One region of the Kitasatospora sp. NPDC088351 genome, then DNA from elsewhere that is predicted to be linked to it. Evidence: riboswitches for the same ligand, from Rfam matches in the RefSeq annotation. Region 1 holds a riboswitch; each other region holds the start of a gene.

Region 1 (4,204 bases):
GGGGTGACGGTGACCGCGCAGACCCTGGGCGAGCCGGTGCCGTCGTCGACGACCAGGGCGAGCCGGGCGGCGGTGCCGGCGGTGAAGGAACCGGTGGTGGCCCAGGTCGGCTCCCCGGCGGTGGTCGGGGTGGGCGGGGTGGCGGTGAAGCCCGCCCCGGCGACCGCACGCAGCCCGTCGACGGAGGCGTAGGGGGAGGGGGCGGTGTCGGTGGGCAGGTACTTGAAGCCGCCACCGGGCTTGAACTGCTGGGAGATCAGGAAGTCGACCGGGGTCTTGCCGGTGCCGCTGGTGAAGTCGGCGCCCTGGGGGTTGATGCCGCAGGCGTTGAGACCGGAGACGGCCCAGCCGTTGGAGTCGGTGTTGGCGCCGAACATCGAGTTGAAGGCGCCGGAGGCGACGAGCTTGCCCTTGAGGAAGTTCTTGGCGGCGACGATCGCGGGGTCGGTGCCGGGCACGCCGCTGCTGCACAGCGAGGCCATGGCGGCGCCGGTCATGTCGATGTCACCGGCCTGGGCGAGTGCGGCCGGATCGCCGGCGGCCTTGCCGAAGTTCCAGCCCCCGTCGTTGTGCTGGTTGGCGCGGACCGCCGTGACCGAGGCGTCGAGCAGGGCCTGCGGCACCCGCTGGGCGCCGCTCTGCGTCCTGGCGCCGCCGAGGGCGAGCAGGCCGAACACGGTGCCGTTGAAGTTGGCGGACGGGCCGTAGTAACCGGGCTCGGCGGTCTGCCAGTAGGCGGCGACGTCCGCGATGAGGTTGCGGCCGGGGCCGACGCGCGCGGGGTCGATCCCGGCGGCGTAGGCGTTGAGGACGCCCCGCTCGTAGTCGGTGACGACGGGCGCGGCGCTCGGCCAGGTGGTGGCGGCGAGCTGGTTGCGGTACACCAGGCGGGCGTTCCTGGTGGCGTCGCCGCCCGGGGCCACGTCCGCCGCGGCGGTGCCGGCGGCCGCCAGCGCGCTGAACGCCCACTCGTCGGAGAGGCCCCCGCCGGTGACGTAGCTGCCGTCGGCGGCCTGGAGGGACTTCAGATAGGTGACGCCGGTGCTCTTCGAGGTGGCTGTCTGGGCCGGGGTGGCGGTCGCGTGGGCGGGGACGGCGGAGAGCAGCAGGGCGCCGGCCGTTATCGGGACGGCCACCGCGGAGGAGACGCGCGAGGAGGAGAGGAGGGACGACACGGGGCGGGCTCCTTGGAGTGACGGGCGCCGACCCGGCTCCGGGCCCCGGGGCTCCCTCGGGAGTTCGGCGGCCGGAGCGGCCGCCGCCCGGATCGCGTGGGCAGGCTTTCGCCGGTGGTACGTGGCCGGGCGGGCATTCGGGCTCGGGACGGCGGAACCGCCCCATACCGTTGCGCGTCAGCCCTGGAATCGCACCAGGTTCCCCCGCTCGGCCACCGGGGACGCTACCGCACGGTGCTGCCACCGGCGAGGTGTCCAAGACGACATGACGACTCATTGACGGCCGACGCGGGAGCGTGGTCTGATGAACCGTTTTTCATCCTCGGCAGTAGGGGAAGCCGGTCCAACTCCGGCGCTGACCCGCAACCGTAGATCCGCCCCTCCGGGCGGATGAGCCGGACTGCCTGCGCCGAGGGCCTGTTCAGAAGCACTTGCGTCGTCGAGGACTACGACGCGGTCGGGACGGTCCCCATGCCGGGGAGCCGTCGGCTGCGCCGTGACACCCCGTCGACCGATCAGGGAGTCGCCGGTGAGGGTCAACAGCACGCGCACACGTCACAGAGCCCGGGGTCTGACGTCCCTGCTGGCCACCGGCGCCGTCGCTGCCGCCGCGGGCGGTACGGTCCTGCTCGGCCACCCCGGTACCGCGGCCGCCGACCCGATCGAGGAGTGCACCGCCACCACCGGCGCGATCGTCGCCGTCGACTTCGGCCACTGGGGCGGCGGGGTCGTCCGCGGCTGCGACGCCCACCCCACCACCGGGATGAACCTGCTGCACAACGCCGGCTTCACCACCACCGGCACCGAGCACGACGGCCCGGCGTTCATCTGCCGGCTCGGCAACGGCACCTTCAACAGCGGCACCCAGTACCCGACAGCCGCCGAGGAGCTCTGCGTCAACACCCCGCAGGCTACCGCGTACTGGTCGTACTGGATCGCCGAACCCGGTCGGCAGACCTGGTCCTACAGCCAGTTCGGCGCCGCCACCCAGAAGCCGAAGCCCGGCGAGGTCGAGGCCTGGGTGTACGGCGGCACCGACATCGGCGGCACCAGCGGGGCACCCTCCTTCACCCCGGACTCCGTCCGCGCCGAGAACGGCGCCGGTCCGTCCCCCTCGGCCTCCGCCTCCCCCTCGGCGTCCATCTCCCCCTCGGCGTCCATCTCCCCCTCGACGTCCCCGAGCCCGACCGGCCCGTCGTCCGCCGCGGGCGACCCCGTCGCGGCGGCCGCCTGGCTGGCCGGCCGGCTCGTCGACGGCGACCACATGGAGAACTGGGCCTTCGAGGGCCCCGACCTCCCCCGGACGTCCCTCACCGCGATCGCCCTGGCCGCCGCCGGGACGGAGGACCCGGTCCTGCGCAAGGTCCTCGCCTACCTCGCCGCCCACACCGACGCGTTCCTCCTCCCGGACGGGCCGTCCGCCGAGCCCGACGCCAGGGCCGCCGCGCTGCTGGCCCTGGTCGCCGAGAGCACCGGCGGCAACCCCCGTGCCTTCGGCGGCCGCGACCTGATCGCCGCGCTCACCGACCACGTCTGTGCCTCGGCCGGCGAGAACGGCAAGTGCACCGCCGCCGGGGACTTCCACGGTGCGGCCTCGCCCTGGGTCCAGGCCCTGGGCGTCATCGCCCTGCAGCGGGCCGAGGTCGCTCCGCCCGCCTCGGCGCTCACCCGGTTCACGGCGCTCCAGTGCGCCGACGGCGGCATCGCCGGAGCGATGATCGTGGCGGGCGACTACTGCGAGTCCGATCCGTCCGGCACCGCTCTCGCCGTTCTCGCCCTGCGCAAGGCCGGCGGCTTCGAGCAGACGGCGAAGAAGGCCGCCGACCAACTGGCCGCGAGCCAGCAGGCCGACGGCTCCTACCTCCCCTACACCGGCGCCGCGGGCGGCGACACCGGCAGCACCGCCCGCGTGGCCCAGGCTCTCAAGGCCACCGGCCGGAGCGCCGGACAGACCGCCGCCAGGACCTGGCTCGCCGCCCGGCAGGGCCAGGACGGCGGCTTCGGCACCGACGAGTCGACCACCGAGTCCGACCCGGACGCCACCGAACAGGCCATCCTCGCCCTGACCGGCACCGACCCGACCGGCGTCCGGCACGACCCGAACGCGGCCACGACCGCGCCGCCCGGCCCGCACCCCGGGAAGACCCCCGATCTCGGCAAGGGCAGCGCCTACCTGACCGACCCGGCACGCCTGATCGACGGTCACTACTACGAGGCCTTCCCGGCCTTCGCCGACTTCGGCCTCACCATCGACGGCGCCTACGCCCTCGCCGCCACCGGCGCGGACGACGCGGCCCTGCGCAGGATCGTCGACTTCCTGGACCAGCAGGGCAAGGACGCCGGCGACCGAACCGTCAACGACTGGACGGGCATCGGCACCGAGTACGCCGGCGGCGGCTCGATCGGCAAGGAGGCGCTGCTCGCCGAGATCACCGGCCGCGACCCGCGCGCCTTCGGCGGCCACGACCTGATCGCCGCCCTCGCCACGGCGGTCTGCGCCCAGACGAACCCGGACACCGGCTGCGCGGCGCCCGGCAACTACACCTACGCCACCTCGGTCTTCTCCCAGGCGCTCGGCATCATGGCCCAGCTGCGCGCCGGGGAGACCGGGCCGGCCGCCGCGCCGGTCGCCTACCTGAAGAGCCTCCAGCACGCCGACGGCTCCTGGCCGAGCCTGATCCCCGCCACCGGGGACTCCGACGTGGACAGCACCGCCATGGCGGCCATGGCCCTCGCCCTCGCTCCCGGGGACGACGGCGCCCAGGCCGTGGACAAGGCCCTCGGCTGGCTGGCCGGCAAGCAGGAGGCCGACGGCGGCTTCCCCGGCGCGGCCGGTGACTCCACCAACTCGGCCGCCCTCGCGATCCAGGGGATGACGCTGCGTCAGAGCGCCTACGCCGGCCCGATCGCCAAGGCGCTGGACTTCCTCGCCGGCCAGCAGAACAGCGACGGCGGCTTCAACGTCGCCACGAGCGGACAGCGCGGCTCGGACGTCCGGGCCTCCACCCAGGCGGTGGGCGGCGCCACCG
Region 2 (4,204 bases), on a different contig from region 1:
CCACGTCGTTGGTCACCGTCCGGGCGGGCTTCGCCTTGTAGGTGACCTTGGTGCCGCAGTTGTCGACGGTCACCGGGTAGTGGTCGGAGCCCGCCGCGGCCTCGCCGCTCGGGGCGATCTCGGCCCCGCACGCGGTCAGCGCGAGGGTGAGCAGGGCGGTGGCGGCGACGGCCTTGGTGCGCATGGGAGTTCCTCGGGTCGGGGGGAGGGGCGGAAAGGGCGGGAGGGGAAGCGGGGTCAGCGGAGCCGGTCGAAGAGCAGCTGGACGGCGCCGGTCTCGGGGTGCCGTACGGGGGTCGCGCGGACGCCGAACACCCCGGCCAGCAGCGCGGGGCGCAGCACCTCGACGGGCGGTCCGGAGGCGACGATCCGGCCGGCCCTGATCACGTACAGCAGGTCGCAGTGGCCGGCCGCCAGGTTGAGGTCGTGCAGCGCGGTGAGCACCGTCGGCCCGGCCGCCCGGACCAGCGCCAGCACCTCCAACTGGTGGGCGATGTCCAGGTGGTTGGTGGGTTCGTCGAGCACCAGGACCCGGGGCTCCTGGACGAGCGCGCGGGCGATCAGCACCCTCTGCTTCTCGCCGCCGGACAGGCTCAGGAAGCCCCGCCCGGCCAGGTGGTCCGCGCCGACCCGGGCCAGCGCCTCGGCGCAGCGCCGGTCGTCCCCGCCGGTCGGGCCGGCGAATCCGCTGCGGTGCGGCAGCCGGCCCATGCCGACCACCTCGGCCACGGTGAAGTCGAACTCGGCGGAGTGTTCCTGCGGCAGTGCGGCGACCCGCCGGGCGGCCTCGCGGGGGGTGAGCGCGTGCAGGTCCTCGCCGCCCAGCCGGACGGCGCCGGCGGCGGGCCGCAGTGCCCGGTAGACGCAGCGCAGCAGGGTCGACTTGCCGCTGCCGTTCGGTCCGACCAGGCCGACCACCTGTCCGGCGGCGGCGTCCAGGGTGATGTCGTGGACCAGCCGGGCGCCGGCGATGTCGACCGAGAGCCCGTCGACGGCGATGTCCAGGGCGGTCTCGCTGGCGGTCTCGATGACGGTCTCCGGGGTGTCCGTGGTGTCGGTGCTCGGGTCGGCGTTCGCGCCGGTGCCCATCAGCGGCCTCCGAAGGAGTAGCCGCGGCGGCGCATCAGCAACAGGAAGCAGGGCACCCCGAGCACCGCGGTGACCACCCCGACCGGCAGCTCGGCGGGCGCCAGCAGGGTGCGCGAGACGATGTCCACCCAGACCAGCAGCAGCGCCCCGGCGAACGGCGCGACCAGCAGCACCCGGCGGTGGCCGGCGCCGACCAGCATCCGCACCAGGTGCGGCACCATCAGCCCGACGAAGCCGATCGCGCCGCTGACCGCGACGACGGTGCCGGTGACGGCCGCCGTCACCACGAACAGCTGCCGGCGCAGCCGGTCGGGGTCCACACCGAGCGAGGCCGCCGTCTCGTCGCCCATGGCGAGCGCGTCGAGGCGCCCGGCGGAGAGGGCGAGGCAGGCCAGGCCGGCCAGCACGGTGACGGCGGCGATCGGCACCGAGCCCCAGGTCGCCCCGCCCAGGCTGCCGAGCAGCCACATCATGGCGCTGCGGGCCGCCTCGCCGCGCGCGGCGCCGAACACCATCAGCGCCGTCACCGCGGAGAAGCCGTAGGACATCGCGGTGCCGGTGAGCACCAGCCGCAGCGGGGTGAGCCCGTAGGCGGTCCGGGCGGCCGCGTACACCAGCAGCATCGCCAGCAGGGCCGAGCCGAAGGCGGAGACCGAGAGCGCCCAGACCCCGAGCGAGGCGAAGGCGCCGAGCAGCAGGACGGCGTTGGCGCCGACCGCCGCGCCGGAGGAGATGCCGAGGACGAACGGGTCGGCCAGGGCGTTGCGGACCATGGCCTGCACGGCGACCCCGGTGGCCGCGAGCCCGGCGCCGACCACGGCGGCCAGTACGGTGCGCGGCAGCCGGATCTCCCAGACGATCGCGTACGCCGCCGCCTCCTCGGCCTCCAGCCGACCGCCCGTCAGCCCGGCGCCCAGCAGCCGCAGGACCCGGGACCAGCCGAGGTCGGAGGAGCCCAGGGCGACCCCGCAGACCAGCGACAGCAGCAGGGCCGCGGCCAGGCCGGCGGCCAGGGGCGCGGCGGGTATTCGACGGACCGGTGCGGTCACTGCGGTGCTCACGAGGGGGGCGCGCCTTCGCCTCGGGCCGTGGGCGGCGCGGGGCGGCGCGCCCGGGCCGTGGCGGGGCCGGGGCGCCATCCCCTCGCATTCCACGGCGAGTTGTCGGGAGGTCGGCGCCCCAGGGCGATCGGGCTCACGGGGCCGGGGCCCCGTCCACCGTTGCGGGTCAGCGCCGGATTCGGACCGGACTTCCCCCATGGGACGCCCTGGCAGCATAACAAGCGCTAAGGCCAGGCAACCCTTACAGGTGCCGCCGGGCATGTCCCGGAAACGCGCGACCGCCCCCGTCCGGTGTGGTGGTCCGGGCGGGGGCGGTCGACGGAGGCCGAGCGGCGGTCAGGCCTGCTTGGTCTCCCAGAAGATCTTGTCGACCTCGGCGATCAGGTCGAGCAGGGCCTGACCGGTGGCCGGGTCCGTCGACGCCTTGGCGGCCGAGGCGGCCTTCAGGGTGTCGTTGATCAGCTGGTGCAGCTGCGGGTACTTCTCGAAGTGCGGGGCCTTGAAGTAGTCGCTCCACAGCACCGAGATGTGGTGCTTGACGGCCTCGGCGCGCTGCTCCTTGATGATGACGGCGCGAGCGCGGAAGTGCGCGTCCTCGTTGGCCTGGTACTTCTCCTGGGTGGCCTTGACCGACTCGGCCTCGATCCGCGCCTGCGCCGGGTCGTACACGCCGCAGGGCAGGTCGCAGTGGGCGTGCGCGGTGGCACGCGGTGCAAACAGACGAGAGAACATGGGAGTCCTTCCTTAGATCGTCTTCCCGCGCCCGAGATTACCCTTCCGGTCACGGGGTTTCGCGATCGGTCGGTGGGCCTAGGGCAAAAGGCGGACCCGGAACCGGGTGAATCCGGACATCGGCGGGTGACGGTCCGTACGGCAGACTGGGACGCGGCGAGCCGGGAGGAGGAGTCGTGACGCGGATGGCGGAACCGGAGGGCGGCACCCGCGGGGGTGCCGCACCGTTCGGACTGATCGACGTGGCGGGGGACTCGATGGTGCCGACGCTGCGTGAGGGCGACCGGCTGCTGGTCCGGTACGGGGCGCGGATCAGGCCGGGCGCCGTGGTGGTGGTCCGCCACCCGTTGCAGCAGGACCTGCTCGTGGTGAAGCGGGCCGACGGCCGGCGCCCGAAGGGCTGGTGGCTGCTGTCCGACAACCGGCTGGTCGACAGCGACAGCCGCAGCTACGGCGCCGTCCCGGACGAGCTGGTGCTCGGCCGGGTGCTGCTGCGGCTGCGCCCCCGGCCGGCCTGGCTGGCCCCGGGCCGCCGGCTGGAGCGCCTGCTGCTGGGCCCGCTGGTCCGGGTGCCGGGCCTGGCCCGCCGGCTCGGCGTCTGGGTCCGGCCGGAGGATCTCTAGCCCGGAGGGCCGCTAGCCCTGCCCGGCCAGGACGGCGGCCTCCTGGCGCTTGCGGGCCCGGTACGCGGCGACGTTGGCGCGGGTGGCGCAGCGGTCGGAGCAGTACCGCCGGGAGCGGTTGGTGGAGGTGTCCAGGTAGGCGTTGCGGCAGGGCGCGGCCTGGCAGATGCCGAGCCGGTCGGCGCCCAGTTCGGTGAGGTGGACGGCCAGGCCCATGCAGGCGACCGCGCTGAAGTGGGCCGTGGCGGTGGGCGAGTTGTCGGCGAGGTGCAGGTGCCAGCGCGGGCGCCCGGCGTCGTCCAGGTAGTCGTGGCCGGAGACCAGCGGGCTGACGGGGTACTCCATCAGCAGGCTGTTCAGCAGGTCGACACCCCGGATCTCGTCCCCCTCGGCGGCGGCCTCGAAGACCCCGCGCAGCCGGGTCCGGACGGCACGCAGCCGGGGCAGGTCGGCTTCGTCGGCGAGCGCGGCGGCACGTGTGTTCTCGGAGAACAGGCCGCGGACGGCGTCGACCGAGGTCAGCGTGTCGGTGCCGCGCTCGGGCTCCTCGGTGTTCACCAGCCGGACGGCGAGGTCGGCGTACGAGGCGAGCTCCACGGTGGTCCTTCCAGAATCGGTAACGGGCTGACTGGCTCCAGCCTATTACCTGGGCGGGGCAGGCGTCGGCGCCCGGCAGGTCCGGCCTGCCGGGCGCCGACG
Region 3 (4,204 bases), on a different contig from region 1:
TCGCCGGCCCCGGACTCGACCTCGTCCACGATGCCGCGCGCCAGCATCTGGTAGCCGCCGCAGACACCGAGAACCGGCCGCCCGGCGGCGGCCCGTGCCTTCAGGGCCGGCTCCAGACCACGTTCGCGCAGCCAGGCCAGGTCGGCGACGGTGGCCCGGGTGCCGGGCAGGATCACCAGGTCGGCGTCGGCCAGCTCCTCGGGCCGGGTGGCCCAGCGGACCAGCACCCCGGGCTCCTGCGCCAGCGCGTCCACGTCGGTGAAGTTGGACAGCCTCGGGAAGCGCACCACGGCCACCCGCAGCACGTCCGCGCCGACCGGCCCGCGGCCCTCGGCGCGGTCCACCACGGTGGACAGGTCCAGCGAGTCCTCGGCGTCCAGCCAGAGCCCGGGCAGCATCGGCAGGGTGCCGAGCACCGGGCGGCCGGTCAGCCGGTCCAGCATCTCCAGCCCGGGCGCCAGCAGCCGGGCGTCGCCCCGGAACTTGTTGACGAACCAGCCCGTCACATGGCGCTGGTCCTCGGCGGACAGCAGCGCCAGCGTCCCGTACATGGCGGCGAACACCCCGCCGCGGTCGATGTCCCCGACCACCACCACCGGCAGCCCGGCGGCGGTGGCCAGACCCATGTTGGCGATGTCCCGGTCGCGCAGATTGATCTCGGCGGGCGACCCGGCCCCCTCGCAGACCACCACGTCGTAGCGGCTGCGCAGGTCCGCCAGGCACTCCAGGGCCCGCTCCAGCAGCACCGGCTTGCGCTCGCGGTAGTCCAGCGCGCCCACCTCGGCGACCGGGCGGCCGAGCAGCACGACCTGGCTGCGGCCGTCCGCGCCCGGCTTGAGCAGCACCGGGTTCATCGCCGCCTCGGGCTCCACCCGGGCCGCCTGCGCCTGCATCGCCTGGGCGCGGCCGATCTCGGCGCCGCCGGCGGTGACGAAGGAGTTCAGCGACATGTTCTGCGCCTTGAACGGCGCCACCCGGACACCCTGCCGGGCCAGCCAGCGGCAGATGCCCGCGGTGACCACGGTCTTGCCGGCGTCCGAGGTCGTCCCGGCGACCAGCAGTGCGTTGCTCATGCGCTCCTCCTCTTCTTCCGTCCCAGGACGGTCCGGCTTCCTGTGGCGGCCCGGACCGCCGCGTGCCCGGCGACGGCCGTGCCCAGGGCCAGCAGGCCCACCCGGCGGGAGAGCCGGCAGGCCCGCTCGATGTCGTCCACCGTCACCGGCCGCAGCTCGCCGCCCAGCACCGGCCGGTGCTCCACCCGCTCCCCGTACGCGAGGGTGCCGCCCAGCCGCACGCCGACCGCGCCCGCGAACGCGGACTCGGCCTGGCCCGCGTTGGGGCTCGGGTGCGCGGAGCCGTCCCGGCGCCAGATCCGCCAGGCCGTCCGGGGTTCGGGCGCGGCGGCCACGGTGAGCAGCGCGGTCAGCCGGGCGCCCGGCCAGCCCGCTACGTCGTCCAGCCGGGCCGAGGCCCAGCCGAACCGGGCGTAGCGCGGCGAGCGGTGGCCGACCATCGCGTCCAGCGTGTTGACGGCGCGGAACGCCAGCAGCCCGGGCGTGCCCGCGAGCGCGCCCCAGACCAGGGCGTTCACCACGGCGTCGGCGGTGTTCTCGGCGACCGACTCGACCACCGCGCGGGCGATCTGCTGTTCGTCCAGCGCGCTCGGGTCGCGCCCGCACAGATGCGGCAGCCGTTCCCGGGCCGCCGTCAGATCGCCCGCGGCGAGCGAGCGGCCGATGGTCCTGGCCTCCCGGGTGAGCGAGGTGCCGCCGAGCACCGTCCAGGTCGCGGCGGCGGTCAGCGCGGCGCGGCCGAGCGGCCGCCGGCCCAGGGCGCGTTCGGCGGCCACCGCCCCGGCCGCGACGGTGCCCACGCAGAGCGCGGTGTAGGCGGTGCCGGCGGCGCGGTCGTCGCGCCAGAGCGTCTTCTCCAGCCGGCCCGCCGCGCTGCCGAAGGCGGCCACCGGGTGGCCGCGCCGGGGATCGGCGAAGCGGGCGTCGGCGAGATGTCCCGCGACGGCGCCCAGCGCGAAGGCGGCCGCGCGGGTCAGCGGGCGCACGGCGAAGGGCGGCAGAGGGGGCGGGTGGTCGGGGCAGCCTGCATCGCGTGCGTGTCCTCACTCAGGGTCCGCGCCCTGGATCGACGTACCGGCGGCGAGAGTCTCCTGGCTTCCGGGTCCGACACACCCCCGGAGCCTCCAGCGGCTTCTGACGGCCCGCCGATGGGCCCCTCCTGCCTGTTGGCGGGCAAGGAGGGAATTGATCCGAGCGTGCTCCCCGGTGACAGTGGCGGGACCGCGCCGGACTCGCACCGGCTTCCTCTGCATGCCTCCGTTTGGCTGAAGGATCCCATCACGCGGCCGAACCGGGAGTCAACCAAGGTCACGGAGGGGTTGGTCACACGGCCCGCCCGCGCGCCGCCTCCGCGGGTCGGTGTCGCGGGGGTGCGGAGAGGGCGCGATCGCCCGGCCGCAGGTGGAGGCCGCGGCCCCCGCTGTCCCGTCCGGCGTGACACCCGGTCGGCCCATGCCCGGTGGCCCCGGTCCGGTCCCGCGAGTGGACTGGTGGGTGCCCAGTCCGCGATCAACAGAGCGGGGAGCGATATGCGTTGGGGAACCGCGGCCGCCGTGGCGGCCGCCGCCGTCGGCACCGGGGCCGCCGTACTGCTGGCCGGGCGCAGGGCCGTCCAGCGGATGCTCCACCCGGCGGCCGTTTCCCGGCCGCAGGCGGGCCCCGTCACGGTGCGGAGCCTGGCCGTCGGGCGGGCCACCTTCACCCGCAGCCCGGAGAGCACCCGCCCCGGCCGCTGGGCCGTCGAGTGGGACGAGGGCGGCCACGCGGTGGTCGACGAGATCCTGCACGCCGACGAACAGGGCGTCACCCGCCGACTGGTCCGCGCCGACCGGGGCGCCCTGACACCCGGCACCGAGGTCCGCTTCACCCCCCGGGTCCACCTCGGCGACCCGACCGGCGCGCTCGGCCTGCCCTACGTCGAGACCGCCGCCGAGGGTGAGCTGGGCGCCCTGCCCGCCTGGCGGCTCGACGGCAAACGCGGCACCTGGGTGATCCTGGTGCACGGCCCGGGCGCCGACCGGCAGCAGACGCTCCCGGTGTTGCCCGTGCTGCACCGTCTCGGTCTGCCCGCCCTCGCCGTCACCTACCGGGGAGACCGGGGCGCGCCGGCCGCGCCGGACGGCCTCGACGACTTCGGCGAGACCGAGTGGCGGGACGTCGAGGCGGCAGTGCGGCTGGCCCTGGACAGCGGCGCCGGCCGGGTCGTCCTACACGGCTGGTCGCTCGGCGCCACGATGGTGCTGCAGACCGCCGCCCGGTCCGCCTGGACCTCGGCGATCAGCGGCCTGGTACTGGACTCCCCGGTGCTCGACCGGCCGGTCTTCGCCCGCCGGGGCGCCACCCGGGCCGGGTTCGGCCGTACGGCCGCCGGGCCGGGCGTGCTCGCCGCCGAGGGCCGGACCGGGGTGGACCTGGCCGACTTCGCGCGGCTCGCCGAGGGCACCGACCTGCGGGTGCCCACCATGGTGCTGCACAGCCCCGACGACCCGGTGGCGCCCTGGCGGGCCGCCGCCCGGCTCGCCGACCGCCGCTTCGACCTGGTCAGCCTCCAGGCCTTCCCCGGCGCCGACCACGCCGCCCTCTGGAACGCCGACCCCGACCGCTATGAAGAGCTGTTGCGCCGCTGGCTCACGCCGTTGCTCTGACGACGGCTCCGGCCGGCCGTCCGGCAGCTCCCTCCGGCCCGGCCGGCCGACCGCTCTGACCTGGCGTGTTCGCGTCATGCAGATCCGGCCAGGCGGTTTGGCCTCTGTTGCCCGATCTTGTCGACCCGCCGCGACCGCCCTTCCGGAGTCCGTGGCCAACCGGATGTGACAGAAGGCCGGTACAAGGGGAAGACTGCTCGACGTGACGTCTCGGAACCCGCGCGACCGTGATGCCCCGCTCCCGCCGACGATCGGTACCGGTGCGACGGTGACCCGTCTCCCCGGAACGGCCCACCGCCCCGCCGGCATCAGGCCGGGCGCTCCCGGCGTACCCCGCCGACGAGGCCCCGCACCCGCTCCCGGCCGAGGCCGGGTCCCCGTACCGGAGGGCTTCCCGGCCCCCGCCGAGCTCGCTCCGCTGGCCCGTCGGATGCTCGTCGACGCCGTCCGGATCGCCCGCTGGGCCGGCGAACTCTCCGAGGTCGA
Region 4 (4,204 bases), on a different contig from region 1:
CGTGGCCGACCCCCGCTACGGCTTCGACATCAGGAACCCACGATGAGCGCGGCCTCCGAGCCACCCCTGACCCCGGACAGCCCCGTCCCTGCCCCCGGCGGCACCGCGACGCGCGCCGGGAGCAGCCGCCCCCGGCCGGACGCGGACACCCTGCCCCGGCCCGCCGCCGAGCGGGGCACCGCCGCCCCCGAGGACGACAACCAGGCCGTCGAGCTGGCGCCGTACACCATCCCGCAGGTCCCCGCGATCGGCTGGGACCCGGCCCCCAGCCCCCGGCGCCGCTGGATAGCCCGCGGTCTGCTGCTCGCCGTGCTGATCGTCCAGGCCGCGCTCTCGCTGCGCCTGCTGGCCGCCGCGCACCCCGACGAGGCCGCGACCATGGTGGCCGGCCGCCAGCAGCTCGCCCACCTGCTGCACGGCACCGCCGTCACCTCCGACCTGGTCGGCCGGACACCCGGCTCGCCCTGGCTGTACCCGCCGCTGGCCGGCGCCGCCGCCAACGCCAACGGCATCTTCGGCGCCCGGGTACTCAGTCTCTGCTTCGCCCTGCTGACCACCGTGCTGCTGTACTCGCTGACCCGCCGGCTCTTCAACGAGCGGGTGGCCATCTGCTCCATCGCCGCCTACGCGGTGGTGCAGTCGACCGTCGTCGTCGGCTTCTACGCCGCCCCCGAGGCGCCGGCCGTTCTTCTGGTCGCCCTCGCGGCCTGGATCACGGTGTTCACCGCCCGCCGCCCGGTGGCCCTGGTCCTGCTCGCCGCACCGGCCGCCGCCCTCGCCTGCGCGGTCGCGTACGCCTCGACGCTCGCCATGCCCGCCCTGGCCGCCCTCGCGCTGGCCACCGCCTGGCCGCACCGGCGGCTCGGCCCGGCCGCCCTGCGCGCGCTGCTGCTCGCCGCCGGCACGGCCGGCGCGCTGCTCCCCTTCGGCGTACTCGGCACGATCGCGGGATGGTCCCCGGCCCGCGGCCAGGCCGGCCGCACGGTCGGCGGGATCCTCCTGGACACCGTCCAGTGGGGCGGCCTGTTCACCGTCCTCGCGGTGGCCGGCACGATCGCCTACGTCCGCCGCGAGCAGATGCACGAGTCCCCGGAGAACGGCGGCGTCACCACCACCCGGGCCCAGCGCGCGCTGCTGGGCACCGCGCTGACCGCCACCGCGCTGCTGGTCCCGGCGATCCACCTGGCGCTGGGCTCCTCCGGGGCGATGTTCCGCCACCTCGGCTTCGGGATGCTGCTCGCCGCCCCGCTGGCCGGGGTCGGCCTCACCCGGCTGGTCGGCGCGCACTTCCGCCACCCGCAGCTGGGCATCCTGGTGTGGGTCGCCCTGCTCGCGCTGGGCCTCGAACAGTCCGCGCTGCGCTACCAGAACGGGCCCGACTCCGGGCGGCTGCTCGCCGTCCTGCGGGTGCACGCCGAACCGCAGGGCCGCTACCTCACCGAGGTCGACGGACTCGCCGAGTACTACCTGGGCACCGTCAGTACACCTGAGCAGTGGGTCTCGGCGCGCAACGGGACCGACTACCGGGACGCCGCCGGGGTGCAGCACCACGGCGACGACGGCAGCGCGGCCGCCATCCGGGACGGCTGGTTCACCATGGTCGTCCTCGACAGCACCGCGCCGGCTGCCACGGACCGCGCCCTGGCGGCCGCTCTGGCCGCCGGCGGACAGTACCGGCTGATCGCCCAGTTCACCTCGCCGACGGGCGACTCCAGCACCTACAAGGTCTACCTGAAGCACTGACGCCCCGCCGAGCCTGTCCGGGCTCGCGACACGACGGCCACAACATATGGTGCCGCCACAGTCGACCGCCACTAGATGTATGCTCACTCCTGCTGTCGACGCAGGGGAACCCGGTGCGAGTCCGGGACTGCCCCGCAGCGGTGTGCGGGCCTCTGGAAGCAGGGCCCGCGAGTCCGAGTACCTGCCGGCGGCGTGCCACCGGCCTCCCCGCAGAGGCCCCGAAGCACTGCACCACGTCCGGGCCTCGCGGGCGGGCCGGGGATGACACTGTCGCGCGACGCCACCGGGCGTTCGCGCCGTGCTCCCCTGCCCCGAACGGTCCGGCACCCCGATGCACCGACGCCGATCGCCGCCAGGAGAGAGCGCCTTGACCACCGCTGCCTCAGCCACCCTGCCCGCCCAGGGTTCCAGCTTCGCCCCCGTCGACCCGACGGTCTCCGACCCCGGCGGTGCGCTGCTCCGGCTGCTGACCGACCGCAGCGCCGATCTCCCCCAGGTGGACCCCGGCCATGTCGCCGCCGCCGCGCTGCGCGGCCGCCACGCCGGCTCGGACTTCGCCGAGCTGCGCGGGCTGGCCGTGGACGCCGCCGCGTCGATGATCGCCGAGGACCCGCAGTACTCGAAGCTGGCCGCGCGCCTGCTCGCGCTGGAGATCGTCGACGAGGCGGTCAGCCAGGGCTCGGTCTCCTTCTCCGCCTCGGTCGCGGTCGGCCACGCCGAGGGCCTGATCGGCGACACCACCGCCGCCTTCGTCGCCAAGCACGCCGCGACCCTGGACGCGCTCGTCGACCCGCGGGGCGACGACCGCTTCGAGTACTTCGGCCTGCGCACCGTGCAGTCCCGCTACCTGCTGCGCCACCCGATCACCCGCAAGGTGGTCGAGACCCCGCAGCACTTCCTGCTCCGCGTCGCCAGCGGCCTGGCGGTCGGCGACAACGAGCAGTCGGTGCGCGAGGTGGCCGAGCTGTACGGCCTGATGAGCCGGCTGGAGTACCTGACCTCCTCCCCGACCCTGTTCAACTCCGGCACCCGGCACCCGCAGATGTCGAGCTGCTACCTGCTCGACTCCCCGCTGGACAACCTGGACTCGATCTACTCCCGGTACGCCCAGATCGCCCGTCTCTCCAAGCACGCCGGCGGCATCGGCCTGTCCTACTCGCGGATCCGCTCGCGCGGCAGCCTGATCCGGGGCACCAACGGCAAGTCCAACGGCATCGTCCCGTTCCTGCGCACCCTCGACTCCTCGGTCGCCGCCGTCAACCAGGGCGGCCGCCGCAAGGGCGCGGCCTGCGTCTACCTGGAGACCTGGCACGCGGACATCGAGGAGTTCCTGGAGCTGCGCGACAACACCGGTGAGGAGGCGCGCCGCACGCACAACCTCAACCTGGCGCACTGGATCCCGGACGAGTTCATGCGCCGGGTCAACGCCAACGCCGACTGGTCGCTGTTCTCCCCCGCCGACGTGCCCGAGCTGGTCGACCTCTGGGGTGCCGAGTTCGACGAGGCGTACCTGAAGGCCGAGCAGTCCGGCAAGGCCGTCCGCACCATCCCCGCGCAGACCCTGTACGCCCGGATGATGCGCACCCTGGCGCAGACCGGCAACGGCTGGATGACCTTCAAGGACGCCTCCAACCGCGCCGCCAACCAGACCGCGCTGCCCGGCCGCACGGTGCACAGCTCCAACCTCTGCACCGAGATCCTGGAGGTCACGGACGACTCCGAGACCGCCGTCTGCAACCTCGGCTCGGTCAACCTCGGCGCCCACGTCGCCGCCGGCGCCACCGCCGACGACCTGCTGAACGCGCTGGACTGGGACCGCCTGGACGCCACCGTCCGCACCGCCGTCACCTTCCTCGACCGCGTGGTGGACATCAACTTCTACCCGACCCCCGAGGCCGGTGCCTCCAACTCCCGCTGGCGCCCGGTGGGCCTCGGCGTGATGGGCCTGCAGGACGTCTTCTTCCAGCTGCGGATCGACTTCGACTCCGCCGAGGCGAAGCGGCTCTCCACCCTCATCGCCGAGCGCATCATGCTCACCGCGTACGAGCGCTCCAGCGAGCTGGCCGAGCAGCTGGGCCGCCACGAGGCATACGGCGAGACCCGGGCCGCCCGCGGCGAGCTGCACATCGACCACTTCCCGAGCGCCGCTCCGGAGTGGGCCGACCGCTGGGCCGCCCTGCGGACCAGGCTCGCCGAGACCGGCCTGCGCAACTCGCTGCTGCTGGCCATCGCGCCGACCGCGACCATCGCCTCGATCGCCGGCGTCTACGAGTGCATCGAGCCGCAGGTCTCCAACCTGTTCAAGCGCGAGACCCTCTCCGGCGAGTTCCTCCAGGTCAACCCGTACCTGGTGCGCGAGCTGAAGGAGCTCGGCGTCTGGGACCAGCAGACCCGGGACGCGCTGCGCGACGCCAACGGCTCCGTCCAGGACCTCAACTGGCTGCCCGCCGAGGTCCGCTCG

Evidence for each region. Region 1 has a riboswitch for cobalamin ahead of AB0P06_RS14915 (prenyltransferase/squalene oxidase repeat-containing protein). Riboswitches for the same ligand answer to the same signal wherever they lie in the genome.
Region 2: another riboswitch for cobalamin. It lies ahead of AB0P06_RS03350 (iron ABC transporter permease); the one in region 1 lies ahead of AB0P06_RS14915 (prenyltransferase/squalene oxidase repeat-containing protein).
Region 3: another riboswitch for cobalamin. It lies ahead of AB0P06_RS16540 (cobalamin biosynthesis protein); the one in region 1 lies ahead of AB0P06_RS14915 (prenyltransferase/squalene oxidase repeat-containing protein).
Region 4: another riboswitch for cobalamin. It lies ahead of AB0P06_RS03205 (ribonucleoside-diphosphate reductase subunit alpha); the one in region 1 lies ahead of AB0P06_RS14915 (prenyltransferase/squalene oxidase repeat-containing protein).

The regions. Positions count from the first base shown of each region.
Region 1 covers NZ_JBFBIL010000016.1:109,667-113,870, reverse strand. Annotated here, with positions in the region: gene AB0P06_RS14920 (hypothetical protein) at 1-1,175, opposite strand, end outside; cobalamin riboswitch at 1,286-1,410, opposite strand; cobalamin riboswitch at 1,463-1,602, shown strand; gene AB0P06_RS14915 (prenyltransferase/squalene oxidase repeat-containing protein) at 1,705-4,204, shown strand, end outside.
Region 2 covers NZ_JBFBIL010000003.1:82,469-86,672, forward strand. Annotated here, with positions in the region: gene AB0P06_RS03340 (ABC transporter substrate-binding protein) at 1-184, opposite strand, end outside; gene AB0P06_RS03345 (ABC transporter ATP-binding protein) at 238-1,005, opposite strand; gene AB0P06_RS03350 (iron ABC transporter permease) at 1,089-2,150, opposite strand; cobalamin riboswitch at 2,255-2,374, opposite strand; gene sodN (superoxide dismutase, Ni) at 2,487-2,882, opposite strand; gene sodX (nickel-type superoxide dismutase maturation protease) at 3,068-3,505, shown strand; gene AB0P06_RS03365 (CGNR zinc finger domain-containing protein) at 3,518-4,102, opposite strand.
Region 3 covers NZ_JBFBIL010000019.1:75,953-80,156, reverse strand. Annotated here, with positions in the region: gene AB0P06_RS16545 (cobyric acid synthase) at 1-1,073, opposite strand, end outside; gene AB0P06_RS16540 (cobalamin biosynthesis protein) at 1,070-2,059, opposite strand; cobalamin riboswitch at 2,158-2,322, opposite strand; gene AB0P06_RS16535 (hypothetical protein) at 2,603-3,718, shown strand; gene AB0P06_RS16530 (hypothetical protein) at 4,149-4,204, shown strand, end outside.
Region 4 covers NZ_JBFBIL010000003.1:48,692-52,895, reverse strand. Annotated here, with positions in the region: gene AB0P06_RS03215 (glycosyl hydrolase) at 1-46, shown strand, start outside; gene AB0P06_RS03210 (glycosyltransferase family 39 protein) at 43-1,743, shown strand; cobalamin riboswitch at 1,816-1,947, shown strand; gene AB0P06_RS03205 (ribonucleoside-diphosphate reductase subunit alpha) at 2,135-4,204, shown strand, end outside.